5 linked regions of the Saccharolobus solfataricus genome follow. Each later gene encodes a partner of the first gene's protein in a complex. Links are inferred from orthologs where the notes say so. Each region holds a gene or a part of one and is shown in the gene's direction. Other genes may lie near its edges. The genes, in order: SSOP1_RS03665, rpl12p, rpl7ae, SSOP1_RS01710 and SSOP1_RS01150.

What was found.
Region 2: SSOP1_RS03665 (region 1) and rpl12p share a complex: the UniProt entries of both Methanocaldococcus jannaschii proteins name them as parts of the 50S ribosomal subunit. The link is inferred for Saccharolobus solfataricus from one-to-one orthologs.
Region 3: SSOP1_RS03665 (region 1) and rpl7ae share a complex: the UniProt entries of both Methanocaldococcus jannaschii proteins name them as parts of the 50S ribosomal subunit. The link is inferred for Saccharolobus solfataricus from one-to-one orthologs.
Region 4: SSOP1_RS03665 (region 1) and SSOP1_RS01710 share a complex: the UniProt entries of both Methanocaldococcus jannaschii proteins name them as parts of the 50S ribosomal subunit. The link is inferred for Saccharolobus solfataricus from one-to-one orthologs.
Region 5: SSOP1_RS03665 (region 1) and SSOP1_RS01150 share a complex: the UniProt entries of both Methanocaldococcus jannaschii proteins name them as parts of the 50S ribosomal subunit. The link is inferred for Saccharolobus solfataricus from one-to-one orthologs.

The regions. Positions count from the first base shown.
Region 1 is NZ_LT549890.1:621,550-627,183, reverse strand. The notes cover bases 848-3,581. They hold SSOP1_RS03665 (50S ribosomal protein L5), read left to right. Parts: upstream 848-1,811; coding sequence 1,812-2,351; downstream 2,352-3,581. Other genes in these bases: SSOP1_RS03645 (50S ribosomal protein L32e), read left to right, coding at 3,481-3,581; SSOP1_RS03650 (50S ribosomal protein L6), read left to right, coding at 2,939-3,484; SSOP1_RS03655 (30S ribosomal protein S8), read left to right, coding at 2,528-2,929; SSOP1_RS03660 (30S ribosomal protein S14), read left to right, coding at 2,357-2,521; SSOP1_RS03670 (30S ribosomal protein S4e), read left to right, coding at 1,091-1,810. Outside these bases: SSOP1_RS03685 (30S ribosomal protein S17), read left to right, coding at 1-300; SSOP1_RS03680 (50S ribosomal protein L14), read left to right, coding at 302-718; more of rplX, read left to right, coding at 724-847; more of SSOP1_RS03645, read left to right, coding at 3,582-3,897; SSOP1_RS03640 (50S ribosomal protein L19e), read left to right, coding at 3,894-4,349; SSOP1_RS03635 (50S ribosomal protein L18), read left to right, coding at 4,355-4,945; SSOP1_RS03630 (30S ribosomal protein S5), read left to right, coding at 4,947-5,591; rpmD (50S ribosomal protein L30), read left to right, coding at 5,598-5,634. UniProt on the Methanocaldococcus jannaschii protein: This is one of the proteins that bind and probably mediate the attachment of the 5S RNA into the large ribosomal subunit, where it forms part of the central protuberance.
Region 2 is NZ_LT549890.1:291,288-297,090, reverse strand. The notes cover bases 1-2,903. They hold rpl12p (50S ribosomal protein P1), read left to right. Parts: upstream 1-1,243; coding sequence 1,244-1,564; downstream 1,565-2,903. Other genes in these bases: alaS (alanine--tRNA ligase), read left to right, coding at 1,768-2,903; SSOP1_RS01705 (50S ribosomal protein L10), read left to right, coding at 181-1,197; SSOP1_RS01710 (50S ribosomal protein L1), read left to right, coding at 1-184. Outside these bases: more of alaS, read left to right, coding at 2,904-4,470; SSOP1_RS01690 (DUF434 domain-containing protein), read left to right, coding at 4,480-5,121; SSOP1_RS01680 (hypothetical protein), read left to right, coding at 5,490-5,803. UniProt on the Methanocaldococcus jannaschii protein: Forms part of the ribosomal stalk, playing a central role in the interaction of the ribosome with GTP-bound translation factors.
Region 3 is NZ_LT549890.1:70,466-76,328, reverse strand. What follows is about bases 1-2,963. They hold rpl7ae (50S ribosomal protein L7Ae), read left to right. Parts: upstream 1-1,271; coding sequence 1,272-1,655; downstream 1,656-2,963. Other genes in these bases: lysS (lysine--tRNA ligase), read left to right, coding at 2,690-2,963; SSOP1_RS00450 (glutamate--tRNA ligase), read left to right, coding at 1-1,049. In the rest of the region: more of lysS, read left to right, coding at 2,964-4,168; SSOP1_RS00430 (site-2 protease family protein), read right to left, coding at 4,149-5,303; SSOP1_RS00425 (nucleotidyltransferase domain-containing protein), read left to right, coding at 5,277-5,863. UniProt on the Methanocaldococcus jannaschii protein: Multifunctional RNA-binding protein that recognizes the K-turn motif in ribosomal RNA, the RNA component of RNase P, box H/ACA, box C/D and box C'/D' sRNAs.
Region 4 is NZ_LT549890.1:295,736-301,591, reverse strand. Bases 2,901-5,856 are described here. They hold SSOP1_RS01710 (50S ribosomal protein L1), read left to right. Parts: upstream 2,901-4,028; coding sequence 4,029-4,685; downstream 4,686-5,856. Other genes in these bases: rpl12p (50S ribosomal protein P1), read left to right, coding at 5,745-5,856; SSOP1_RS01705 (50S ribosomal protein L10), read left to right, coding at 4,682-5,698; SSOP1_RS01715 (50S ribosomal protein L11), read left to right, coding at 3,515-4,027; SSOP1_RS01720 (transcription elongation factor Spt5), read left to right, coding at 3,051-3,509; SSOP1_RS01725 (protein translocase SEC61 complex subunit gamma), read left to right, coding at 2,901-3,046. In the rest of the region: SSOP1_RS01755 (50S ribosomal protein L39e), read left to right, coding at 1-103; SSOP1_RS01750 (50S ribosomal protein L31e), read left to right, coding at 107-373; SSOP1_RS01745 (translation initiation factor IF-6), read left to right, coding at 370-1,041; rpl18a (50S ribosomal protein L18Ae), read left to right, coding at 1,043-1,303; pfdA (prefoldin subunit alpha), read left to right, coding at 1,310-1,753; signal recognition particle-docking protein FtsY, read left to right, coding at 1,894-2,826; more of SSOP1_RS01725, read left to right, coding at 2,858-2,900. UniProt on the Methanocaldococcus jannaschii protein: Probably involved in E site tRNA release. Binds directly to 23S rRNA. Protein L1 is also a translational repressor protein, it controls the translation of its operon by binding to its mRNA.
Region 5 is NZ_LT549890.1:197,291-203,072, reverse strand. Bases 1,217-4,098 are described here. They hold SSOP1_RS01150 (50S ribosomal protein L24e), read left to right. Parts: upstream 1,217-2,505; coding sequence 2,506-2,691; downstream 2,692-4,098. Other genes in these bases: infB (translation initiation factor IF-2), read right to left, coding at 3,100-4,098; ndk (nucleoside-diphosphate kinase), read left to right, coding at 2,695-3,111; SSOP1_RS01155 (30S ribosomal protein S28e), read right to left, coding at 2,185-2,436; upp (uracil phosphoribosyltransferase), read right to left, coding at 1,525-2,175. In the rest of the region: SSOP1_RS01170 (phosphoribosyltransferase family protein), read right to left, coding at 1-89; more of infB, read right to left, coding at 4,099-4,902; SSOP1_RS01135 (DNA-directed RNA polymerase subunit H), read left to right, coding at 5,276-5,530; SSOP1_RS01130 (DNA-directed RNA polymerase subunit B), read left to right, coding at 5,536-5,782. UniProt on the Methanocaldococcus jannaschii protein: Binds to the 23S rRNA.

The DNA.
Region 1 (5,634 bases):
ATTACTATTCCCGAGAAGGTATGTGAAGATGAAGATTGTCCTTATCATGGATCATTGAGAGTTAGGGGTATAACATTAGAAGGAGTAATTGTAAAGTATAGAGGTACTAAAGCTGCAGTTATAGAAAGGCAATACTTATACTATGACTCGAAGTATAAGAGATATGAAAGGAGGAGAAGTAGGATCCATGCCCATGTACCGCCATGTATTAATGTTAGAGAGGGAGATAAAGTTATAATAGGCGAATGTAGACCTCTTTCTAAATCTATAAGTTTTGTTGTATTAGGCAAGGTGAGTTGAAGTGTCAGAAAAGATTCAAGTTTTAGGATCCAGAAAAGGTTTAACGCCAGCTCTCCAACATTATTCGGTAGTTAACGTTGCTGATAATAGTGGAGGAAAGGAAGCTATGATAATTGGCGTATATGGTTATAGAGGTGTTTTAAGAAGAGTTCCATTTGCTAACATTGCTGATATGGTTATGGTGTCAATTAAGAAAGGAACGCCAGAGGTTAGAAAACAGAAGTTTAGAGCAGTAATCGTGAGACAAAGAATGCCATATAGAAGACCCGATGGTACGTGGATTTCTTTTGAGGATAATGCAGTAGTTATAATAAATCCAGATGGAACACCAAAAGGTACTGAGGTTAGGGGACCGATAGCGAGAGAAGCAGCTGAGAGATGGCCAAAAATAGCTAGTCTCGCTACATTGGTGGTGTAAGAGATATGGTATCTCTTAAACCTTCTAAACAAAGGAAATTACTATATACTTTACCATTGCATCAAAGAAAGAAGCTACTAGTTGCTAAAGTATCTGATGATATTGCGTCTCAATATGGTATAAAACGTATTAGAGTAAGAAAAGGAGATACTGTTAGGGTAATGCGAGGAGGTAATAGTGGTAAAGAAGGAAAGGTAGTTGAAGTTAATACTAAGACCGGAAGATTAGCAATAGAAGGAATAACGAGAAAAAAAGTTGATGGAACACCAGTATATGTGTGGATTCATGCGTCTAAAGTGATGATAACTAAGCTAGATCTGAGTGATCCAAGAAGACGGGAAAAGTTAGAAAAATCTAAGAAGTGATGGAAAAATGGCGCATATAACAAGATTTGAAGCACCTTGGTTTTTAATGATAAGTAAAAAACAATATAAGTGGACGGTTAGACCTAATGCTGGACCTCACTCTATTGAGAAAAGCATACCTTTAGCTGTTGTAATTAGAGATTATCTGAAACTTGCGGGGACGATAAGAGAGGCTAAGCATATAATATTTGATGGCAAAGTTTTAGTGGATGGTAAGGTAAGGAAAGACTATAAGTATCCTGTTGGACTTATGGATATTGTTTCAATTCCCTCTGCTGACCTATATTTTAGGGTTCTTCCAGATAATGTTAGGTTCATGAGATTTTCCAAGATATCTGCTGATGAGGCCCGGTATAAGTACGTTAGAATTATAAATAAAACTACGATAAAGGAAGGAAGAATTCAGCTTAATCTAGAGGATGGAAGAAATATCCTTGTAGATAAAGAGACTGCCAAGAATTTCAAAACGCTTATGACGTTAAAGATCGAATTACCTAGCCAACAAATATTAGATTCATTCACTATCTCAGAAAGATCATATGCGATTTTCGTAGGAGGTAGAAACGTCGGTATTCACGGTATTGTTAAGAATATAAATTTGAGTAAGTTTAAGTCTAGAAAATACAGTGTGATAACCTTAGAAAGTAGGGACGGTAATACTTATCAGACTAATATTATGAACGTAATGAGTATAGGTAGGGAAAAATCTGACTTGAGAGTTGATTAAAATGGCAGAGTCTACTTTACCTCTTAGCCAGAATCCAATGAGGAAGGTTAAATTAAGCAAGGTTACTGTTAACATAGGACTAGGTGAGTCTGGAGATAGGTTGCAAAAAGCTTATCAACTTTTACAAGAGCTAACGGGAGCCAAACCAGTATATACTATTTCCAAGAAGACTATAAGGGAGTTTGGAATTAGAAAAGGTCAAGAAATTGGAGTTAAAGTGACTTTGAGAGGTGCACAAGCTGAGGAATTCTTAAGAAAGGTATTAGAAGCTATAGGATACAGATTAAAGAAGAGTAGCTTTGACGATTATGGTAACGTATCTTTTGGCATTGCGGAACATGTAATTTTGCCCGGTGCAAGATATGATCCAGAAATAGGTATATTCGGAATGGATATAGCTATTACACTTGAGAGGGCTGGCTATAGGATTTCTAGAAGGAGAAGAAAGAAGGCTAAAATTCCAAAGAGGCATAGGGTTACGAAGGAGGAAGCTATGGAGTTTTTAAGAAATAATTTTAATGTACAGTTGGTAGAAGGGTGAGTGAAATGGGTAAATATAAGCCTCCGGCTGAGAGAAAGTATGGAAAAGGAGTTCAATCTTGTCAAAGATGCGGAAGTAAGGATTCTGTAATTCAAAAATATGGGATTTATTTGTGTAGGCAGTGTTTTAGAGAAGTCGCGTATGAATTAGGATTTAGGAAATATTGGTGATAGGTCATGGTATTCGTGAATCCGTTGGCAAATGCATTAACGTCCATATATAATAATGAGATGAGAAGGAATAAACAAGCTATTATAATGCCAGCATCTAAATTAGTAATAAATGTTTTAAGAGTTATGCAGAAGGAAGGTTATGTAGGAGAATTTGAATATATTGATGATGGAAGATGGGGAAAGATAACAGTACAGTTGTTAGGAAGAGTTAATAAGTGCGGTCCAATAACTCCACGATATCCTCTTAGTTATAGACAGATGATTGCGTTGCCAGATTACGTTAGACGTTATCTACCATCGAAAGAGATAGGCATAATTATTGTTTCGACATCTAAAGGTGTAATGTCCCATAAAGAAGCTGCAAGATTGCGAATAGGTGGGGTAGCACTAGGATACGTGTATTGAGGTGTTTTAATGCAGATAGTAATTTTGAGGGAAGAAATCGAAATCCCGAAAAATGTTGTTGTTGATCTAAAGGGGTCAATAATTAAGATAAAGGGACCTAAAGGTGAAGTAGTTAAAGATTTCAGCTTTGCAAAGGGTATACAAATTAGTTTAGATGGGAATAAAATAGTGCTAGAGACTACTTTTGCTAATAGACGAAAAAAGGCTGTCTTCTATAGTATAGTTAGTCACATTAAAAATATGATAACTGGCGTAACAAAGGGTTATAGATATTACCTTAAAATTATATATACGCACTTTCCAACATCTGTAAAGGTAGTAGGGAATGAAGTTCAAATAACTAATCTAATAGGTGAGAAGAATACTAGAAGGGCACAAATATTGGAAGGCGTCAAGGTTACCGTGAAGGGTGAAGATATAGTTGTGGAGGGTCCGAATTTAGAGGCTGTTGCTCAGACTGCAGCTAATATCGAGTCGGCTTCAAAGATATCTGGTTTTGATAGACGTATCTTCTCGGATGGAATTTTCATCTATAAAAAAGAGGTGATTGAATGACCGAAGGAAGAATTCAGTCGTATAGGAAAAAGATTTATGTAATAAGGCAGAAGCTTAAGGCAAAGAAGCCTAAGTTCTTGCGGTATGATTCTGATAAGTTCTACAGATTAGGAAGACAAGAAAAATGGAGAAGACCATATGGAAGAGATAATAAGACTAGATTGAAAGTTAGGGGATTCCCAGCAATAGTGAGTGTAGGTTATAGATTACCTAAAAAGGTTAGGGGATTCCACCCAAGTGGATTAAGGCAAGTTATAGTTCATAATGTTAATGAACTAGTTAAGGTTCAGAACCAAAAGGACAACGTTATTGTAACTATATCTTCTTCAGTTGGTTTTAAAAAGAGGCTTGAAATTCTAAATAAAGCTAGGGAATTGGGTCTGAAAGTAAGTAATGAGGGTGTAGTTACATGACTAACTTGAAAGCGCAAAAAAGATTAGCAGCATCGATTGCAGGGGTAGGTATAAACAGAATTAAGGTCGTTGAGGATTACATTGAGGATGTTCAAAGCTCATTAACCAGAGATGAAATTAGAAATTTAATAAAAGATGGTAAGATTATAGTCCTAAAAAAGGTTGGAATAAGCGGTGGTAGATTAAAGGAAAGGCGAAAGAAGAGGAGCCTTAAGAGCGAAGGAAAGAAGTCAGGGAGCAGAAAAGGCAAGAAGGGAGCAAGGGCTAATAGTAAACAAATGTGGGTTAAAAGGGTAAGAAAAATAAGAGCTTATCTAAAGTGGTTGAGAGATCATAAGGTTATTGATAGACATACTTACAGGGAATTATACTTAAAAACGAAAGGCGGCAACTATAAGGGAGTTTCTGATGTCAGAAATGTCCTAATACAAATGGGGAAAATTAAAGGGTGAATAAATTGGCCAATGGTCCTAATTATAAGGTAAAACCCAGAAGAAGAAGAGAAGGAAAAACTAACTACTATAAAAGATATGTCTATGTTATAAGTAAACAAACAAGGTTTATTGTAAGAATAACAAACAAATACGTTATAGTCCAGATTGCAAAAATCGATCCTAAAGGCGATATTATGATTGCTAGTGCTCATTCAGCTGAACTTGCTAAAAAGTTCGGATGGAAGGGTGATGAAAATAACACTCCAGCTGCATACCTGACCGGATATTTAGCAGGCTTAAGAGCTATAAAGAGAGGTGTAACTGAGTGCGTGGCGGATATTGGGCTTCATGTACCATCTAAGGGTAACAGGGTGTTTTATGTGATAAAAGGTGCAATTGATGCTGGATTGAAAATTCCGATAGGCGACATAAGTATAGAAAATGATAGAATAAAGGGAGAGCATATAGCAAAGTATGCTGAGAAGTTAAAATCTGAGAATTCGGACTTATATAGTAAATTGTTTTCAAGGTATTTACAAAGGGGACTAAACCCCGAGAACTTGCCTTCTCATTTTGAGGAAATATTAAATAAGATTAAATCTTCTGGTGGTTAAAATGGCAGAGGAAGTACCAAGTTTAAATATAGAAGAATGGAAACCACGAACCTCTATAGGTAGTCTAGTAAAGGAAGGAAAAATATCATCTATAAAGGAACTATTTGATAGGAATCTTCCTATTACTGAACCAGAAATTGTAGACGTGCTACTACCTAAACTAAAATATGAAGTTGTAGATATTAAAGTAGTTCAGAAGCAAACTGATGCAGGAGAAATATCTAGATATAAAGTTCTAGTTATAATGGGCAACATGGATGGATATGTCAGTATAGGAACTGGAAAAGCTAAACAGTTAAGGGTTGCAATTCAGAAGGCAATTAGGGATGCTAAGATGAATATAATACCAGTAAGAAGAGGGTGTGGTAGCTGGCAGTGTACATGTGGTGAGCCACATAGTTTGCCATTTAAGGTAGTTGGTAAGGCGGGCAGTGTAGAAGTTGACTTATTGCCTGCACCTAAAGGTACTGGATTAGTGGTTGGAAGCGTACTAAAGACCTTGTTAACTTATGCTGGTATAAAGGATGCTTGGTCTACCACAAAGGGTGAGACTAGAACTACAGAGAATTTTGTTAGAGCTGGATACAGTGCACTTTATAATACATATAAATTTGTTACTTTACAGGATTGGGTTAGGAAGAGGTAAGCAGAAGTGGTGGAGTTATTAGGCATAATTAGGATTAGAGGTT
Region 2 (5,803 bases), 330 kb from region 1 along the record:
TAAGACGAAAGATCAACCACAAACACAAGTATTTATAGGCACTGAAAGCCAGCAAATTGCAGACTTAGCTGAAAACGCACTAGCAGTACTAAACGTAATAGAATCTAAAGGGTACGCCCAAAAGGTAAGGAATATATATGTAAAAACTACTATGGGTAAGGTAGTAAAAGTAGAGTTAAGGTGAAAAGATTGGCTCTAGCCTTGAAACAGAGAAAAGTTGCCAGTTGGAAGCTTGAAGAAGTCAAGGAATTAACTGAACTTATTAAAAACAGCAATACTATACTAATTGGAAATCTTGAAGGTTTCCCTGCAGATAAATTACATGAAATTAGGAAGAAATTAAGAGGAAAAGCCACAATAAAAGTAACTAAAAATACTTTATTCAAGATAGCTGCCAAAAATGCTGGTATAGATATAGAAAAGCTTGAGCAATATTTAACTGGTCCAAACGTTTTCATATTCACTAAAGATAATCCATTCATAACTAACATGTTCTTTGAAAATTATAAATTAAGAAGGTACGCCATGCCAGGCGATAAGGCTGAAGAAGAAGTTGTAATTCCAGCTGGAGATACTGGGATGCCTGCAGGACCAATATTAAGCGTATTTGGAAAGCTAAAGGTACAAACTAAGGTACAAGATGGTAAGGTACACGTAGTAAAAGATACAGTAGTAGCGAAACCTGGTGATGTAATCCCTGCAGAGGCCTTACCAATTTTACAGAAACTTGGAATAATGCCAGTATATGTAAAATTAAAGATAAAAGTAGCGTATCATGAAGGTTTAGTAATTCCCGCTGAAAGTCTAAAACTTGATTTAGAAGGTTATAGGAGTAATATAACTGAAGCTTATAGGAACGCATTCACTCTTGCAGTAGAGATAGCGTATCCAACTCCAGATGTATTAAAGTTTACAATTAGTAAGGTATTTAAGAATGCGATCGCACTAGCATCTGAGATAGGCTACATTACACCAGAATCAGCCCAAGCGGTAATATCTAAAGCTGTAGCTAAAGCATATGCATTAGCTACCGCGATCGGCGGAAAAGTAGATTTAGGAGTACAGTTACCTACAGTACAACAGAGCCAGAGCCAACAACCTGCTGCAGAAGAGAAGAAAGAAGAAAAGAAAGAAGAAGAAAAGAAAGGACCAAGCGAAGAAGAAATTGCAAGCGGACTTGCATCCTTATTTGGATGATAAAAATTTATATAACCTAAGACAAAAATGTGGAGTGTGAATAAGAATGGAGTACATATATGCGAGTCTCCTATTACATTCAGCTAAGAAGGAAATAAGTGAAGATGCTCTAAAGAATGTACTAACTGCAGCTGGTATAAGTGTAGATGAGGTAAGATTAAAAGCCGTAGTAGCTGCATTAAAAGAAGTAAATATTGATGAAGTACTAAAGAATGCTGCAGCTATGCCGGTAGCAGTAGCTGCACAACCACAAGCAACTCAAGCACAACCTGCTGCAGAAGAGAAGAAAGAAGAAAAGAAAGAAGAAGAAAAGAAAGGACCAAGCGAAGAAGAAATTGCAAGCGGGTTAGCCTCACTATTCGGCTAAAATTCTTACAAAGGATAATAAAAGTAACACTTTTTCCGAGAAATAGTCACATTTTAAATTTGTTTTTATAATACAGAATTTAATTTATGGATTAGTCCCTTCCTCATGGAAATCTTAAATGAAATCTTAATGGCTATTTGTTTTAGAATCTAAATTACGAGAGGAGTCAGTTTTTAAGCTTTAGATACTTTTCTTTTTATTGTATGAAAGCTAGTGAAGAGGAGTACAAACTAAATTTTTTTATCAAAAATGATTTTAAGCGAAAAATATGCAAATCATGCCAAACACCATTTTGGACCAAGGACGATAAAAAAGAATATTGTTCAGATATACCTTGTACTGATTATTATTTTTTTGACATAAATATAAAAAGCCAACCATTAACAGTTAAGGAAGCCAGGGAGAAATTCCTTTCATTCTTTGAGAAGAGAGGACATACAAGGATACCTCCTAAACCAGTTTTGGCTAGATGGAGAGAGGACTTATACTTAACAATAGCGAGCATTGTTGACTTTCAGCCCCATGTGACTAGCGGCTTAGTTCCTCCACCCGCAAATCCCCTAGTGGTTTCACAACCTTCAATAAGATTAGAAGATATAGATAATGTGGGAGTAACGTTTGGAAGGCATTTAACTACGTTCGAAATGGCCGCACATCATGCCTTCAACTATCCAGATCGTTATGTGTATTGGAAGGACGAAACGACAGCATATGCCACAGAATTCTTCACAAAGGAGTTAGGAATACCAGAAGAGGAATTAAACTTCAAAGAGTCGTGGTGGGAAGGAGGAGGAAACGCCGGACCTTGCCTAGAAGTTACAGTAGGTGGATTAGAGTTAGCAACATTAGTATTTATGCAATATAAGATAACTGATAATGGTGATTACATTCCACTGAAATTAAAAATTGTAGATACCGGGTATGGTGTGGAAAGGATTGCATGGGTAACACAAAAGACTCCCTCTGCATTTCATGCGATATATGGTAATTTAGTATACAAATTCTTTGACAAAATAGGAGTAGCTTACATAGATGAGACACTACTAAAAGTAGCATCTAGATTTGCTGGTAAGATAGACCCAGATAACCCAGATACTATAAAAATTCATAGACAAATGGTTAGCAAGGAATTAGGAATTGATATCAAGAATGTTGAAGAAGAATTAGATAGGGCAGCTAAGGTATTTCAGATCTTAGACCATACGAAAACAATAATGCTAATGCTAGCTGATGGTCTAGTTCCTTCCAACTCTGGTGAAGGATATCTTGGCAGACTCGTTATAAGAAGAGCCTTAAAAGTACTAAGATTACTCAAATCGGATGTAAGACTGTATGAACTAGTAAAAGAGCAAATAGGCTTCTGGAAAGAAGATTTTCCGCAAGTATTAAAGAATAAAGATTACATATTAGACGCAGTGGAACTAGAACAACAGAGATTTGAGAAGATTTTGGAAAAAGTTCCATCTATAGCCTCAACTTTAGCTAGAAAGAGCGAAATTACAACAGAAGACTTAATACAAGTTTACGATTCTAATGGCGTTCCCCCGGATCTACTAGAAGAGGAACTAAAGAAAAAGAGAGTAAAATTTGAACTACCGCGTAACTTTTACGCATTAGTAGCTAAGAGACACCAAACCTCAACAATCAAAAACGTATATGATAAGGTTAAGTTGCCCAAGGATTTATTAGAATATATTACTACACTACAACCAACTGAAAAATTATACTATAAAGACCAGTATATGAGATCTTTTGAAGGAAAAGTGTTGGGAATCTATAAGAACTACTTGATTTTAGATAAGACCACATTTTATCCAGAGGGAGGAGGCCAATTAGGTGATACTGGCCTCATAATTGATGAAAAAAGTAGTAAAAGATATGAAGTTGTAGATACGCAGAAAGTAAACGATGTGATAATACATGTACTAAAGGAGGAGCCATCAACAATAAAGGTTGGAGATAATGTAAGAGGGGAAATTAATTGGGAAAGAAGGTATCGTTTAATGAGACATCACACAGTAACACACGTAATACTTGCAGCCGCTAAAAAAGTATTAGGTGACCATATATGGCAAGCTGGAGCTGAAAAAACGCCAGAAAAGGGAAGACTAGATATTACTCATCATAAAGCTTTAACTGAGGAAGAAGTTAAGCTAATAGAGAATTACGCAAATAGTGTAATATCAGATAGAAGACCAGTTAAACCTTTAGAAATGAACAGAATGGAAGCTGAAATGAAATATGGAGTATCGATATATGAGGGTGGAGTACCTAATTCTGCAACAATCAGATTATTGGAGATAAAGGACTGGGATATAGAGAGTTGTGGAGGAACTCATGTAAGTAATACTAGTGAGATAGGAGCCGTGAAAATAATTAACGTGGAGAGAATACAAGATGGTATAATAAGACTTGAATATGTTGCGGGACCAGCGTTAGTTGACTATATTAGGGAAACTGAAGCAAAAATTGCTGAAGCTTCGAAAATAATAGGTACTTCTCCAGATCAACTACCTAGCAGATTGAGAAGAATACTTAATGAAGTTGAGAAAAAAAATAATTTAATAATCCAATATAGAAGAATAGTTGAAACTGAATTGCTAAATAGTCTGAAGCCTTACGAAATTAACGGTAATAAAATATATATCATAGAGGGATTAAATGACGAGGAGGAAAACAAGGAGATACTAAGAAAATTAACTTCCACAGATAATACTATTGCAATATCCATCTCTGATAATAGATTACAAATTGCCACGTCTAAAAATATGAGAGTAGATAAGATAGTAGAAGAATTACTAAAGGGAGGAGGAAAAGGAGGAGGAAAAGGTACATTTGCAAACGTAATTCTAAGTAGTAAAAAGAGTAAAGAAGAAATAATAGATATAGTAAGAAAATCGCTATAAGAGAATATTATGTATTTCACAGATGTTTTTAGGGAGGCTTATTTGGATTATAAATATTTTTTAAATAGAGACTATTCTAGAAAGGTTGTCCTTGATATAATAGCTGCTAAATACAACTTATCTAGCTTAGAACGACTCTTATTATATCGCTGCGTACATTCCGATAAGGAAATAGAAATAATTAAAGGAAAAATAAACAACGAAGAAAGAGAAGTTGTATTGGACGGATATAATTTAGCTTTAACACTAATTTCTGCGATAAATAATGACGAGTTATATCTATGTGATGATGGATTCCTTAGAGATCTAGGTTTAGGAAGACACAAATCTAGTGAGATAATATCCGATACATTGATACTAATTTCTGAATATTGTGAGAAATATAGAATAAAATGTGAAATAATACTTGATAAACAGTTAAGTAAAAGTGGCGAAATAACAAGTAAATTAAGGAAAAAAGGAATAGAAATAAGAACTGTTAACAAGGCTGATAAAGAGATAATAATTTCAAATAAAGCTGTTTATAGTAACGATTTCGTAATTCTGTTCAAATCACAAAAAATTTCTACTATCTTAAACACGATATTTTTCGAAAGCACGTTTAAGATACTTAAGGGACCTTGGATTGCTAATCTTGAAGAAAAACTTTAATGGGATTATAGTAATCTAATAATTGGACCCGTAGCTCAGCCAGGATGGAGCGCCGGCCTCCTAACTTTCGGAAGAAAGCCGGTGGTCGCGGGTTCGAATCCCGCCGGGTCCGCACATTCTCATAATGTGTTTAAAACTGAAACCTTAACCTTTTAAGGTGAAGGAAGCCAGAGCTTATTACTTTCTGCTGTGAAAATCTCCATAATATAGTACGAATCTTTTATTTAGCAATATCGAACTCTAGTGATATGTGAAAAATACATAAAACTGTAATTATAATAATTACTGATACTGAAATGTATAAGTAGACTATACTTACATGGTACTTAATTTTAAATTTGAACTGAAAAGTATATATCTTGATTGAAATGTTAGGAATAAAAATACCACTAAGGAAAACCACCATACTACCAGTATTAAGCTTTACATTATCTTCCTACTTCCTTACTAATTTCATTTTTTATCTACAATATACAGATTATACGGGCTTAGTGGAGTTTTTATTAATAGGTGCCCCATTTATAGGAAGAGCGATAACTCCAATAACATATCCTTTTCTGATGTCAAGAATAAATATTGAGAGAATAACTTATCTCTCATTAGGAAATATGGCTATTTTGGATATATTAGAATTCTTTATGGGAACAGACACCCTTGCACTAATTCTATTAAGAGTTGCAAC
Region 3 (5,863 bases), 550 kb from region 1 along the record:
CAGAGAGTAATCTGGAGCTGTTTGAAAAAATGCTAGGAGGAAAGTTTAAAGAAGGAGAAGCTGTGGTTAGGTTAAAGACCGATCTATCGGATCCAGATCCATCTCAAATAGATTGGGTAATGCTTAGAATAATTGATACTGCTAAAAATCCTCATCCACGAGTAGGGAGCAAGTATTGGGTATGGCCTACCTATAACTTTGCTTCTATAATAGATGATCATGAACTTGGAATTACTCATGTACTGAGAGCTAAGGAGCATATGTCAAATACAGAAAAGCAGAGATACATTTCTGAGTACATGGGATGGGAATTTCCAGAGGTCTTACAGTTTGGAAGACTAAGACTTGAAGGTTTTATGATGAGTAAGTCGAAAATAAGAGGAATGTTAGAGAAGGGTACCAATAGGGATGATCCTAGATTGCCAACTTTAGCTGGACTCAGAAGAAGAGGAATCTTACCAGATACAATTAAAGACGTAATAATTGATGTCGGAGTAAAGGTAACTGATGCTACTATAAGTTTTGAGAACATTGCCGCAATTAATAGGAAAAAACTAGATCCGGTAGCTAAAAGAATAATGTTTGTAAAAGATGCAGAAGAATTTAGCGTCGAGCTACCTGAATCACTAAATGCTAAAATACCTTTAATTCCCTCTAAACAAGAAATGAATAGAACTATTATTGTCAATCCAGGAGATAAAATTTTGATAGAATCTAACGATGCAGAAGATAATAGTATACTAAGGTTAATGGAATTATGCAATGTTAAAGTTGATAAGCATAATCGTAAGCTCATATTTCACAGCAAAACGTTAGACGAGGCTAAGAAAGTCAATGCAAAGATAGTTCAATGGGTAAAATCAAATGAAAAAGTACCAGTAATGGTAGAGAAAGCGGAAAGAGATGAGATAAAAATGATAAATGGTTATGCTGAAAAAATAGCAGCAGATTTGGAGATAGACGAAATTGTACAATTTTACCGATTTGGATTTGTAAGAGTAGATAGGAAAGATGAGAATATGCTACGTGTTGTATTCTCACACGACTGATTTCTTCTTTATTTCGTTAATGAATCCCTACCAATGATTCGATATTATATCTCTCGTAGAAAAACCAAAAGGTGGGAAATTCTCACATATAAAAATAAAGGTCTTAAAGATACTTATCTTCACCTTAAGGTGCTAAGCTTTCTGTCTTATCCTATAGTAAACTTTATTTTTTGCTAATACTTCTAAAGACTTGCGTGACGAAACTAGAGGAGGATGAACGCGATGTCAAAAGCTAGTTATGTTAAGTTTGAAGTACCACAAGACCTAGCAGATAAAGTATTAGAAGCAGTAAGAAAAGCTAAGGAAAGCGGAAAGATAAAGAAGGGTACCAATGAGACAACAAAGGCTGTAGAAAGGGGTCAAGCTAAATTAGTAATTATTGCTGAAGATGTACAACCAGAGGAAATAGTTGCACACCTACCACTGTTATGCGATGAGAAAAAAATACCATATGTTTATGTTTCCTCTAAAAAAGCCTTAGGAGAAGCTTGTGGTTTACAAGTAGCCACAGCATCTGCAGCTATCTTAGAGCCTGGCGAAGCTAAGGATCTAGTTGATGAAATAATTAAGAGAGTAAACGAGATTAAAGGTAAAACTTCAAGTTAATTTAAACATAATTTAACGCCATAGAGATAAAGGTAGAAGTCTTAAGGCGAAGGTCAAGTTTTTTAAAGTTCTATTTTTCATAATTTTTCATATAAGTCTTATTACTGAGCTTAACCTTAGGTAAATTATCTTGGTAAAGCAATTATTACTATTAAAATGGGTATTAGATCTTAGATTTCGTACTATTTGGAAAAATATATACTTCAAAAAGAGATTTGTTTTATCTTTTTATGCAAGTACAAGATGATTAAGAAGGTTTATGATATATTATAAAAAGTGATCAAAGGTAAAAGCTTTGGTTTGATTAAAAAGTGAAAATATCTTCTAGCTATAATGGAGAGCACAAGGAAAATTTCAGCCTAAGAGTTTAGTATTGATCATAAAGGTTGAAGTATTATACATAAAAAATAATAATTTATGAAAAATTCTTTTATTTATTTACATCGTAAATGTTAAGGTAAATTCTCCTCAAAGGACATTACGTAAATGTCTAGATCCAGATCTTATATAATTTTAATATAATTTTTGAAGAAGTTAAACAATGGAAAAATAAACTAAATATAAATTTAAGAGAGTTTTGCAAGGGAACGGCTTTTTGCTAATTCTCTCTATTTGTGGATAGCCTACTTTGATTCAGAGTACTGGATCGAATCAAGACAAATATCAACTTAGATGTGTAAAGTATCTTAAGAGTAAACCTCAATTATGGTGTAATTGTATGACTTTCCAATCTTTTCTCCTAAATTTAGGATTTGGTAGCGTGGATTTTCAGTTTTTAAGGCGAGGAAGAGGTAGCACTAAACTTATTTTGTTTTGGTTATACTTAATATTAAGTAATGGGCCCGTAGCTTAGCCAGGTAGAGTACTGGGCTCCAGATATTAATGCTAGACATTGGGTCTTAAGACCCTTTATGGGGATGAAGTGTATCTGGAGAGGAGAGACCCAGTGGTCGCGGGTTCGAGTCCCGCCGGGCCCATACATCTAAACGAGAGAGAAGATAGGCTTTAATTTCTGCCGACCTATCTAATTGTTGATGAATTGGGACGAAAGAAGAGTAAAAATCGTTGAAGAATTAAGAAAAAATGGCATTGAGCCATATCCTCATAAATACGAAGTAACTCATCTGATTAAAGATATTAAGCTAATTGCCAAATCACAAGGTAATAAATCCCATGAGCCGTTCATGTTTAACATATCTACAGCAGGACGCGTCGCTAATATAAGAAGGCATGGAAAGGCATCCTTTGTAGATATATTTGATGAAGGTGAGAAATTGCAATTATATATGAGAGTTGACGAACTTAAAGAAAAATATGATAAATTCTTTATATATGTTGGAAGAGGGGATATAATAGGTGTAAAAGGTGATTTGTTTTATACGATGAAAGGTGAGTTAAGCCTCCTTGTAAAGGATTACCAACTACTATCGAAAGCCCTTATAGAACCTCCAGATTGGTCAAAGCTTTCCCCAGAATTTAGATATGCGCATAGATATGTGGATTTCCTCTATAACGATAATGCGAGGAAGGCTATGGAAATAAGGTATACAATTATAAGAGAAATTAGGGAGTTTCTTTATTCCAAAGGCTTTATTGAAGTTGAAACGCCAATAGTTCAACCAGTATATGGTGGGGCATTAGCGAAACCTTTTAAAACACATGTAAATTACTTAAATGAAGATTGGTACTTAAGAATAGCATTAGAATTATACCTAAAAAGGTATATAATAGGTGGATTTAACAAAGTTTTCGAGATAGGTAAGGTATTTAGAAATGAAGATATCGATGTAACTCATAATCCTGAGTTTACTCTCTTAGAGCTCTATTGGGCATACGCCGATTACAACGATATAATGAATTTAACTGAAGATCTACTTAAGAGTGTAGTCAAGAAGGTTACAAATAGTACAAAAATAGTATATGGAAAGTACGAAATAGACTTTGAAGGTCCGTTCAAGAGAATTAGTATGTATGATTCTTTATCTGAAATTTTAGGTAAGGATGTTGAAAGTATGAGTGACAATGAGCTTAAGGAGTTAATGAAAAAATACAATCTAACTCCAAGAGGAAACCAGTATGTTAGAGGGTTGATGATAGAGAAATTGTTCGATAAACTAGTCACACCCACCTTAACTAACCCAACCTTCATTACTGATTACCCAATAGAGACTACACCACTTTGTAAACCACATAGGAATAAACCGGGACTAGTCGAAAGATTTGAGATGTTCATAGCTGGTATGGAGGTTGCAAACGCATACACGGAGTTGAACGACCCTATATTGCAAGATAAATTATTTAGAGAAGAACAAGAGATGTTCAGAAGAGGAGACGAGGAGGCTCATCCTTACGATAAGGATTTTGTAAGAGCCTTAAGTTATGGAATGCCACCCACTGGAGGTTTAGGTATTGGTATAGACAGAATAGTTATGTTAGTAACAAATAATTACAGTATCAAAGAAGTTATTCCTTTCCCCATGATAAGTAGTAAGGTTATCCTAGAGGACGATTAGATAGAAATATTGCGAATATAAAGATCAAAAGGAATAGTGACTGCAAGTAATATGAAATTTTTTCGCCGTTGCTCTCGCCTAGCATTCTCTTTAATAATTCAGTTAGGAGTTTTCCACCATCAGTTATTATTAGTGGAGCGGCATTGAATACAGCTAAGCTAAAATTCACTATAAATAACCATGTGAAGAACATTAAAATTGCAGCTATATAATCTGGAATATAGTATGTGACATAAACTCCTAAGAAATGATTAGGAATGTTAACACTTACATTACTTAAACTCCCATTAGGATGTTTCAGAGTTATAGTGATAGTGCTGTAGTTGTAAAGAAGTTCATGAAGCTGAGATAATGTCGTTAAACGATAACCATTTATGGAATATATTATATCTCCGGTATGAAGTGATGCGTTGGCTGCTGGTGTATTATTAAGCACACCTTCTATTATTATCCCTTGCGAGAGTGCTGAAGGTAAATATGGAAGTTCAAAGGATAATGGAAGTGCAATTAGTGCTAAGACTAGGTTAATTACTATTCCTGCAGCGATTATTTTAAGTTTTGCATTACTTGTAGATTTATTAAAATCATCTTCATCTGGTTCTACGAATGCTCCAGGGAATATTCCAAGTAATAGAACTCCTCCATTTTTAACTTTTACATTATTTGATGTGGCGGACAATGCGTGGAAAATTTCATGTATCGCTACTGAAACTCCAATAGCTAGTAATATGTAGGGTAACTGAGAGATGCTTATCGTCACCCCTGGAATTATTGGTTTTAATGCTATTGTAGGAGTTTGATTTGGTTTGATGGTTAGCATTTCTATTATTATATATAATATTGTAACGATCCCTGCTATCATAAGTAAGAAACCTATTGGTAGAGCAATTTTTTCATAAGCTCTATAGCCTTTGGATCTGGAGAACTTAGGAAACCAATATTCCCTTGATTTTTTTCTCCATAATATGAAAAATGGGTAGACTGTTAGGTTATATTTCTCTAGTCTTCTTCTAAAAACATAGATAATCAACCAAAAAGATAGGAATAACGCTACAGCTAAGTATATTTGATCCACAAATCTAATAATGTATTTAGAAATTAAAAAGATGTGCAAATAGAGTATAGTGATCGTCATTGGCAAGTTTTAAATGAGAAGAGAAAGATAGCAATTGAAATCCTTTCACTTTTAAAACAATACGGAATGGAAGGATACGTTTATGGCTCTGTAGCTCGAGGGGATGTGAATGAAAAAAGTGACGTAGATATCATAGTATTTAATCCTAATCAAATCGTATTGGATACGCTAAACGTAAATCATAAGTATCTTATTCAAGCTACACCTAACTCCGTACCTAAGGCCTATCTATCGTTAGATGAGGAAGAGACTATAGTTATATCATTTCCATTAGGCAGATTAAGGAGAAATGAGATTGAGTTTTATTCATTTGGTGGGTTAGTAGATTTAAAAGGTCTCTCAAAAAATGAACGCGTTCCTGGCGTTAACAAAAAACTAATGTTAATTATCCCTACTGAAAATGGCCATATGGAGATTCCATTAGAAGGAAATGAGGATTATGCTTCAAAACTTCTTAAGATTTCATTAGAGACAATAATGGAAAGGAAAAGGTTATTGGCGAGGAGGATGGAACGAGGACATACTGGCGTATTTTTGAGATACGATTTGGGCGGCAACGA
Region 4 (5,856 bases), 330 kb from region 1 along the record:
AGCGAACTCTCCAATACCAATATGGATAGTTCTAAAGACTCGTGGAAGAGTTAGATACAATCCCTTAAGGAGAAATTGGAGGAGAAATGATCTAAAGGTGTAAAAAATGAAAGAGAAAGATAATTTTGAAATGATAATTAATTTAAGAAAAATAAAAACTGGAAAGAGAACTGGTAGAAGTAAAAGGGCAGTAAAATTCATAAAAAAGGTTGTAGCAAGACATTTTAACGCGGAGAAGGTAATAATAGATCCACTATTAGCTAAATCAATATCAAAGAACGGAAATGATAAAATAGTAAGTAAAATTAGAGTAGTAGTTAGTAAGATAGAAGAAAAAATATATCTTGTGAGACTAGCTATTAAAAGTAGATGAATCTGCAAAGGTTATCAGTTTTTGGAACAGATAATATAGGAGTCTATATTTATACTAATAATAAATATACAATCATACCTAGAGGATTAGATAGCGAAACAAAAGAAAATATTGCCCAAGTATTAGGAACGGAGTTATTAGAAGCAGAAATATCCAGAAGTTTTCTTTTAGGTATTTTCATAAGCGGTAACGATAACGGAATTCTTTTACCTAAGTCTACAATTGATGATGAATTCAGATTTCTGAAGGAGAATCTAAGGGATTGCAGAGTTGAGATTCTTAATTCAAAAGTTACTGCACTAGGAAATACAATACTGGCAAATAATAAGGCCGCGTTAATCTACCCTGAATTTAATGATATTGAAGAGAAGATAATAAAGGAGACCTTAGGTGTTGAAGATATAAAAAGAGGGAAAATAGCTCAAATGATAACCGTAGGTTCTGTAGGAGTTATAACAAATAAGGGTGGACTAGTACATGTTGATACAAGTGAGAAAGAATTAAAAGAATTGGAAAAATTGTTCGGAGTTAAGATAGATATTGGCACGGTAAATTTTGGAAGTGTATTTATCAAAAGTGGGCTAGTCGCAAACGATAAAGGAACGTTAGTAGGCGCGTCAACTACGGGTCCAGAGATTTTAAGAATTCAAAAAGCATTAGGTGAATGAGATGAGTGGAATAAAATTTTACCTTGTCAAAGGAACTGCACTATTTGGCGAATCCCACTATCCAGAAAAGAGAAAATTTGTAAAGATAGTTAGAGCATTGAATGAAAAACAAGCTATTGAGTACGTTTATTCACATTTTGGCAGCAAGAATAAGATAAAGCGATATAACATAAAAATAGAGCAAATAAGTGAAATAAAGGAAGAAGAAATTCCAGATAGAAGAATAAGAGAATTAGCTAAAGTTGATAAAATTATAATGTGATGAAAGATGAGTCAAGGACAAGGAGGTATAACATTAGACGAATTAATAGCACAAGCAGATTACCTAAAAAGGTACATAGATTCATTGCAGAGAACTCAACTAGAATTGCTAGAGTCGATAAACTCAATAGACTCTGCAAAACAAGCGATAGAGACGATGAAGAGTGGAAATAAAGAAATGTTAGTCTTCATTGATAGAAAAGGATATCTTTTAGCAAAAGTAGGGGGTATAATAGGAGATAAGGTAACTGTTCATTTAGGTTTATCTTATTATGCAGAAGTGGACCTAGACTCAGCTATAAAGATTCTTGATAAGAGAAAGGATGAGATAAGTAAGGCAGCCCAAGATCTAAATAATGAACTTCAAAAAGCTGCTAGTACATATAATCAGATAGTTGACATACTAAATCAAATACAGCAAGCAGCTGCCAGGAGACAACAAGGTGAATAAATTGTTTTGATAAAATAAGGAAAGCTTTTTCTAATTTTGTAGATAAATTAAAGGGAGAGCAAGAAGAGACACAAAAGATCGAACAAAATATCCCTTCTACAGAGACAACTATTAGTAATCAACAGCAGACTAGTAATAACATAACGGATCAATCAGTAACTAGTGAAGTAAAGGAAGAAACTAAAGAAGAGAGGAAGAGTGGTGGAAGTATTTTTGATGTTTTTAGATATAGAGAAATTAAGGAGAAAGATATAGAAGACTTCATAGAGGAATTGAGATATCAGCTACTGGAAAGTGACGTTTCTTTTGAAGTTACTGAGAAAATTCTTGAAGATCTGAAAGAAAACATAATCGGCAAAAAGGTAAAACGAAGCGATGATCTTGAAAGAATAGTAAAGGATTCTCTGAAAAAATCTATCACTGAGATAATAACAAAGAATAATGCCATAAATGTATTAGAAGAAATAAAAAAATCACCAAAACCTTATATAATAATATTTTTCGGAATAAACGGAGTAGGTAAAACTACAACTATTGCGAAATTTGCATATATGCTTAAAAAAAATGGCTTATCGTGTATTATTTCAGCTTCAGATACGTTTAGAGCAGCAGCGCAAGAACAGTTGGAAGTTCATTCAAGAAACTTAGAGATACCTTTAATTAAAGGTAGATATGGAGGTGACCCTGCCTCAGTTGCTTTTGATGCAATACGTGCAGCTAAAAGTAGGGGTATAGATGTAGTCTTAATAGATACTGCTGGAAGAATGCATACTGACACTGATTTAGTGAATGAGCTAAAGAGAGTTGTTAATATTGCAAAGCCAAATCTAAAAATATTAGTTTTAGACTCCCTAGGTGGAAACGATGCATTAGAGCAAGCTAAATACTTCGAAAATAATGTTGGATTCGATCTAGTAATATTAACTAAAGTCGATGCAGATGTAAAAGGCGGTGTAATATTATCGTTAGCTTATGAATTAAATAAGCCTGTTGGATATTTAGGAATAGGTCAGGCTTATGATGATCTAATTCCATTTAATGCCGAATGGTTCATTCAGAGATTATTCAGTTAACTTAAATACCTTAAACCAATTATAAATTACTGTGAGTTCAAATAAGATAATTAACTGGTTCAGAAGGCTTAGAGAGGATTGGAATAGAATAATTACAGTAGCGAGGAAACCGGATAGAAACTTTTTCTCACTTAACCTTAAAGTTACTTTACTAGTATTAGCCGTAGTAGGTGTATTAGCTTACATAATTCAACTTGCGTTGACATTAATTGGGGTGTAATTTTGTGGAAAAACCGAATATGAGAAACTATTATGCTATAAAGGTGGTTGGAGGGCAAGAAATAAATGTAGCTTTAATGCTGGAAGAAAGAATAAAAACTAATAATATTAAAGGAATATACGCAATAATTGTTCCACCCAATTTAAAAGGATATGTAGTTCTAGAGGCAGAGGGTTTACATATAGTTAAACCATTAATTGCTGGGATAAGGAATGCAAGAGGTCTTGCACAAGGTTTACTACCTAGAGATGAAATATTAAAGATTGTATCTAGAAAAACTGTAGGTCCTACTGTAAAACCTGGTGATGTAGTAGAAGTAATTTCTGGTCCCTTTAGGGGTACTCAAGCTCAAGTGATAAGGGTTGAGGAAGCTAAAGGAGAGGTAGTGTTAAATATTTTAGAATCAGCATTTCCATTACAAGTCACAGTTCCTCTAGATCAAATTAAGGTCTCAAAGAGGTGAATAAGGTGCCCATAAAAACAATAAAAATAATGGTAGAAGGAGGTAATGTTAAGCCAGGACCACCATTAGCGCCAACACTTTCGCAGTTAGGGTTAAATGTAGGAGAAGTTGTCAAGAAATTAAATGAGGCTACTAGTAGTTTTAAAGGCATGTCAGTTCCAGTTACTATAGAAGTCGATAGTAGTACTAAAAAATATGAGATAAAAGTCGGAATACCTACTACTACTGCATTATTATTAAAGGAAGCCGGTGCTAGTGAACCATCTGGAGATCCCGCACATAAAAAGATAGGTAATTTATCGTTAGAACAAGTAATTAAAATAGCAATTATGAAAAAACCGGGGTTAACTACTAAATCGTTAAAGGCTGCATTAAAAAGTATGCTAGGTACAGCTAAGTCTATCGGACTAACAGTGGATAATAGAGACCCTAAAGAACTAGTAAAGGAAGTGGAAGAAGGTAAATACGATGATTTATTAGCAAAATATGAGAATGAATGGAATGGGGTGAAAGAGTAAAATGCAAATTGTTGATAGAAGTAATCTTGAAGCTTCTCTTAAGCTAGCACTATCTCCCGAAAACAACCCTAAGAGAAACTTTGTCCAAAGCGTAGAGATAATAGTTACGTTTAAAGAAGTAGACATGAAAAAGGGAGACTTAAAATTAAGAGAAATAGTAGTATTGCCTAAGCCTCCGGAAAAAACAAAGAAAGTTTTAGTAGTCCCAACTATTCAGCAACTAGAGTACGCAAAGAAAGCCGAACCTAACACCATTTTAACCAAAGAAGAATTACAAAAACTTCAAGGGAACAAGAGGGCAATTAAAAAAATAGCTCGTCAAAATGATTGGTTTCTGATAGCCCCAGACTCAATGGCTTTAGTAGGTAGAATATTAGGTCCAGCTTTAGGTCCAAGAGGGAAATTCCCGACTCCATTGCCAAATACTGCAGACATCTCAGAATATATACTACGATTTAAGAGATCAACATTAGTTAAGACGAAAGATCAACCACAAACACAAGTATTTATAGGCACTGAAAGCCAGCAAATTGCAGACTTAGCTGAAAACGCACTAGCAGTACTAAACGTAATAGAATCTAAAGGGTACGCCCAAAAGGTAAGGAATATATATGTAAAAACTACTATGGGTAAGGTAGTAAAAGTAGAGTTAAGGTGAAAAGATTGGCTCTAGCCTTGAAACAGAGAAAAGTTGCCAGTTGGAAGCTTGAAGAAGTCAAGGAATTAACTGAACTTATTAAAAACAGCAATACTATACTAATTGGAAATCTTGAAGGTTTCCCTGCAGATAAATTACATGAAATTAGGAAGAAATTAAGAGGAAAAGCCACAATAAAAGTAACTAAAAATACTTTATTCAAGATAGCTGCCAAAAATGCTGGTATAGATATAGAAAAGCTTGAGCAATATTTAACTGGTCCAAACGTTTTCATATTCACTAAAGATAATCCATTCATAACTAACATGTTCTTTGAAAATTATAAATTAAGAAGGTACGCCATGCCAGGCGATAAGGCTGAAGAAGAAGTTGTAATTCCAGCTGGAGATACTGGGATGCCTGCAGGACCAATATTAAGCGTATTTGGAAAGCTAAAGGTACAAACTAAGGTACAAGATGGTAAGGTACACGTAGTAAAAGATACAGTAGTAGCGAAACCTGGTGATGTAATCCCTGCAGAGGCCTTACCAATTTTACAGAAACTTGGAATAATGCCAGTATATGTAAAATTAAAGATAAAAGTAGCGTATCATGAAGGTTTAGTAATTCCCGCTGAAAGTCTAAAACTTGATTTAGAAGGTTATAGGAGTAATATAACTGAAGCTTATAGGAACGCATTCACTCTTGCAGTAGAGATAGCGTATCCAACTCCAGATGTATTAAAGTTTACAATTAGTAAGGTATTTAAGAATGCGATCGCACTAGCATCTGAGATAGGCTACATTACACCAGAATCAGCCCAAGCGGTAATATCTAAAGCTGTAGCTAAAGCATATGCATTAGCTACCGCGATCGGCGGAAAAGTAGATTTAGGAGTACAGTTACCTACAGTACAACAGAGCCAGAGCCAACAACCTGCTGCAGAAGAGAAGAAAGAAGAAAAGAAAGAAGAAGAAAAGAAAGGACCAAGCGAAGAAGAAATTGCAAGCGGACTTGCATCCTTATTTGGATGATAAAAATTTATATAACCTAAGACAAAAATGTGGAGTGTGAATAAGAATGGAGTACATATATGCGAGTCTCCTATTACATTCAGCTAAGAAGGAAATAAGTGAAGATGCTCTAAAGAATGTACTAACTGCAGCTGGTATAAGTGTAGATGAGGTAAGAT
Region 5 (5,782 bases), 420 kb from region 1 along the record:
TTCAATTCTTTTAAGATATCTACACTAAATAGCCTAAGCCGTAATTCTTTTTCCTTTATTTGATTACTCTGTAACATAAAAATCTCCATGTTAAGTTAAACCTAGCTTCTTTTTTATTATTTCAACTGTCATTTGAGGGTCAGCTCTTTTCCCCGTCTTCTTCATTACCATACCTACTAAATAATTTACAACTTTTGGATCTCTCTTAGCTTTCTCTACAGCCTCTTTCTCTTCATTTAATACTTCATCTATAATCCTTTCTAAGTAGTTCTCATCTTTGATGTTTGTCATACCCTTTTCCTTAATTAGTTGTCCCGGAGTTTTTCCAGTTAAGATCATTTCAGGTAGTAGTTCTTTTACTATTTTTATTGATATTAAGCCAGAATCTAAGTATTCAAATAGTTCAATGATATGATTAGCTTTGGCTTTACTTTGTGTTACTGTGATATTATTTTCGTTAAGCCATCTCATGTAATCGTTAATTAGCAGATTTGCGACTTTGGCATAGTTTTTATAGTTGTTTGTGATTTCTTCAAATAAATCTGCTAACGCTTTTTCATTAACTAAAACTTGAGCTTGATATGGAGTAACGTTGTATTGTTTTACAAATCTCTCCGCTCTCTGGTCTGGTAACTCTGGCATTTCACGTTTAAACTTCTCGATAAGCTCTGGTGTTATTGAGTATGGCGGTAAATCTGGATCTGGAAAATATCTATAATCCTCCTCAGTCTCTTTAGTTCGTAAAGGTACTGTAACTCTCCTTTCGTTATCCCAATGTCTAGTCTCTCTTTCTATCTTGATACCTTGTAGTATACTAGCTCTCTGTCTTGCAATTTCATAATTTATAGCATCCTCAACGTCTTTAGGAGAACCCACATTCTTAACTTCCACTCTCTCTCCTCCTTTTACTGATATATTTACATCAGCTTTCATTGCACCTTCAATACCACAATCACATACACCTAAATGTTCTAGGATTGACCTTAATTTTTCTAGGAAGAATCTGGCTTCTTTAGCAGACCTTAGATCTGGTTCTGTTACAATTTCTAACAATGGTGTACCAGATCTATTATAGTCTAGTAACGTATATTTGCTAGTTAGTATAGAACCAGTAGGGTAGACTATCTTTGCCGGATCTTCTTCTATATTTATTCTTCTAATTCTTATGATTTTATCATTTAATTTGATATAACCGTCTTTGGCTATGGCCATACTACCTGGTCCATCATACTGAGATATCTGATAATTTTTAGACATATCTGGATAAAAATAGTGTTTTCTATCGAAAATCAATTTTTCAGCAATTTGACAGTTAAGGGCTAATGCAGTTAAGATACCGTATTTTACTGCATTTTCATTTAATACGGGAATAGCCCCAGGTAATCCTAAACATACGGGACAAGTTACTGTATTCGGGTCTTTTCCAGTATAATCCGATGGACATGAACAGAATAGTTTAGTTTTCAATGCAGTTATATGAACATGAACTTCTAATCCTATTTTTACATCATCATCCGTATCTCATCACCCAAATGCTCTATCTCCAGCGTCTCCGAGACCAGGCAAAATATAACCTTTATTATTAAGTTCAGGATCAATTGCGACTGTGAAAAGATAAATAAATGGATATTTAGAGAGAATTTTGTTGACCCCATATTCTGAAGAAATTATTGATACAATATATATTCTTTTAGGATTAGCTTTCACAACTTCTTCAAGTACCTTTAACATAGTACTTGCTGTTGCAATCATAGGATCTGCAATTATTACATTATCAACTTTAGCTCTTATATCTGGTATTTTTTTGTAATATATATAAACGTCCATATCTTTTGGTACTTCTTTCCCATCAACTTCTACTCTACTTGCCCCTATCACACCTTGTCTCGCTTTAGGAAATGCTTTAAGTAAACCCTCAACTAAGGGTACTGCAGCCCTTAATATGTTTATAATGACTATGTTGTTTAGGTCTGTTATGTCTACCCCTTTAGTTTTCACACCTAGTGGTGTTTCAACTTCTACTATTTCATAATCTAATGTATTTGATATTTCGTAGCCTAATATTCTCCCTAATCTTACCAAATTTTTCCTAAAGTTAATTTGATCGGTATATTTATCCCTAAGTTGTGTTAATATATGTAATGTTATTGGTTTATCGATTACGTATAATGGCATTAGTTTTTGTTACCTCTTAGTTGTTATTTTTCTAGCTTCCCTCTCTGTCTCTCTTAATATTAGAATATCACCTACTCTTACTGGTCCCTTTACGTTTCTAGTAAGTATTCTCCCTTTATCCCTACCCTCTAATACCCTTACCCTTACTTGGGTAACTTCTCCAGTTACACCAGTCCTATCCAAAATTTGGATAACTTCAGCTGGAAATCCAAATTCTTCTATTATAGATGAACCTTGTGATTGCTGGGTTTTTTCACTCATTTTTCCACCAGCTATTACTATGAACAATTCACTTAAATACTTCACCCATATTGTTTATTTGTGGTTTAAATGCCTACTACTAGGCAATGTAGTTTCTGTGGTCATGAAATACCTCCAGGAACTGGATTAATGTATGTAAGGAATGATGGTACAATCTTGTGGTTTTGTTCAAGTAAGTGTAGGAAATCAATGCTGAAGTATCATAGAGATCCAAAGAAGTATAAATGGACTACTAGATATATGAAGGTTCGATGAAAAATGGTTGCACAAAGAACATTTGTAATGATAAAGCCAGATGGAGTTAAGAGGGGATTAATAGGCGAGATAATTAGTAGATTTGAGAAAAGGGGATTAAAAATTGTATCTCTTAAAATGGTGAAAATGTCAAGGGACACAGCTGAAAAATTGTATGAGGAGCACAAAGGAAAAAGTTTCTTTGAAGAACTTGTAAATTACGTGACCTCTGGTCCAGTAGTATGCATGGTGATAGAAGGCGATGACGTAGTGCAAGTGATAAGGCGAATGATTGGTAATACAGATCCTAAAGAGGCACCTCCTGGCACTATAAGAGGAGATTATGCGTTATCTAAGTCAGAAAACGTCATTCATGCATCTGATTCTATTGAAAAAGCTCAGCGAGAGATGTCGTTATTCTTCGATAAATCAGATCTGTAATCCTAATCCATATAAAGGATCTTCTTTTCTCTTTATTCTTATTATTTCTTTTATTACTTCCCTCATATCATCTGTAATAGAACTTGGATACTTGTTGACTAATATCTCGAGGTCTTCTTTAGGTACGTCTGTGTATAAAACATCCCCTTCATTTACATGTCTCCCAATCATTATATTGCCTTTAATTGATATTGCAACTTCCATTCCTTTAGTGGCTCTTTCTAGACTTTTCTTATTATCCTGGATTTGTAGTACCTCACCGACTCTCCTTCCATCTTCCTTAATTAACGGATACTTAGGTCTTATAATGCCTCCTATAACCTCAATACCTACTACTACTGGGTCACTGCGTCTAAATACATAACCCGGCAAGATCTTTATTTTCCCTGGCAATATTAATGTGTCAAACGTGCGCCTTTTTTCCGCTTCCCTGACATCATTAATATGCTTCTTGATATCTTCGATTAATTGATAAATTATTTCGTTATACAATATTTTTATTCCACTAGTATCAATTCCTTGTAATAACTTTACTCTAAAAGCAGCAATAATTCCATATTCTTTTGATCTTTGAGCTACTATACTCGCTTCTATAACATCTCTTTTCGAAATCGGCCCTATGTCCGCTAGCCTTATTGGAATCCCTTCACGCTGCAGAGCACTAACTAAGGCTTCTAATGTTCCTAAACTATCTGCCTTGAGTATTATTCCGTCAATATCGCTGTAGAGTCTAACTTCTTTAATTTCCTCTTCTATCTGTTGTTTATATCGCTCAACCTTAGACTCGTCTTCTACCACATAAATTGGTGATCCAGCTAATGCTTCCTCTAAATTGGGTGCAGATATCTTCACTCCAGCTGCTGCATATACTTCATCTATTGGCGTTAGATCATACTTGCTTAATTTCATATCTTGTAATGGTCTAGGTACAAATATTCCTCTAACTTTAGTTATAATAATGCCGTTAATGCCTCCTAATATTATAGTATCATTTTTCTTAAGCACTCCATCATAAATTATAACATCTATGGTGTGTCCTAACCCTGGATCTTCTTTTACTTCTAATATAACTCCCTTTGCTGGACCCTCTGCAAATTTTAATCTAGTCTCTAAGTACCTTTGGGTTAATCCAGCTAGTAATGCTAAAAGATCTGCAACGCCTTCACCGGTCTTTGCAGAAACCGGAACTATTGCTACTGTTTTAGTGAAATCCTTTATTCTATCATAACGTTCTGAGCTAAAGCCTAAGTTTGCTAATTGAGAAACTAAATTATAGACTAAGTTGTCTAGATAAACTTTCACATCATTCCTCTGTTTCTCGATTGATGCTAAAAACGGTATGTCATTATTTGATTTCCATCCGGGTATTTTATCTATTTTATTAGCAGCTATGAGAAATGGAACTTTTCTTTCTCTTAGTATTTGTATTGATTCTATTGATTGCTTCTGTAGGCCTTCAGTTATATCAACAACTAGGATCGCAATATCTGCTACGCTTCCACCTCTTCTTCTCAAGTTTGAAAAATATTCATGACCTGGCGTGTCAATAAACAATAATCCTGGTATCTGAAGTTTTATGGGTATTACCTTCTTAAGAGGTTCTGCTAATTTTTCAATTATATAACTTGGAACGAAACTAGCTCCTACCTCTTGTGTCATTTCTCCAGGTTCCTTTTTAACTACTGTTGTACCCCTTATTTTATCAAGTAGTGTAGTTTTTCCATGATCTACATGGCCTAATACTACTACTATAGGTTGCCTAAGCCTTCTCTCAGAGTTGCTAATTTTCATTCACCTATGACCTTAATGTATTATTAGAATAAATTAGTTTACTACAAAATTGCGTGGAAGACAAACTTTCTTTTTAATAATATTATTATAGTTATGATTAAAATGATATTATAATAATTAATTTTATATATTTGAAAAAGTCAATATATTATAGATGAATATTTCGACTGAGAGGTTGCTTGATACTATTTAGGATAATTTATTGCCGAATAGGAGTAAATGTCTCTAAAATTGGATTTAATGTTTATATATGAATTACTGAATAAAATTACAAAGTACTTGAAAGGTAACGCATCGAATATTATATAGTCTATTAAGTAAGTCAGAGTAAAACTCTTATTAACCAAATGTAGTATGTGAATAATGGTTAATAATGAGAGGATCATCTAATAAGAAAATTGATCCAAGAATTCACTATCTTGTACCTAAGCATGAGGTACTTAATATCGATGAGGCGTATAAAATTCTAAAAGAATTAGGAATTAGACCAGAACAATTACCTTGGATAAGGGCTTCAGATCCCGTTGCCAGGAGTATAAATGCGAAACCAGGGGATATAATTAGAATTATAAGGAAGAGTCAATTATATGGAGAAGTTGTCTCATATAGGTATGTAATTAGTGGGTGAACTAATTGGCATCTAATTTAACCATTGATGAAAGATGGAGAGTCATCGAAGCGTACTTTAAATCCAAAGGCTTAGTTAGACAGCATCTGGATTCATACAATGACTTTGTTAGAAATAAGCTTCAAGAAATTATTGACGAACAAGGAGAAATACCCACAGAAATACCAGGTTTGAAAGTGAGATTAGGCAAGATAAGGATAGGAAAACCAAGAGTCCGGGAATCGGATAGAGGAGAAAGAGAAATCAGTCCCA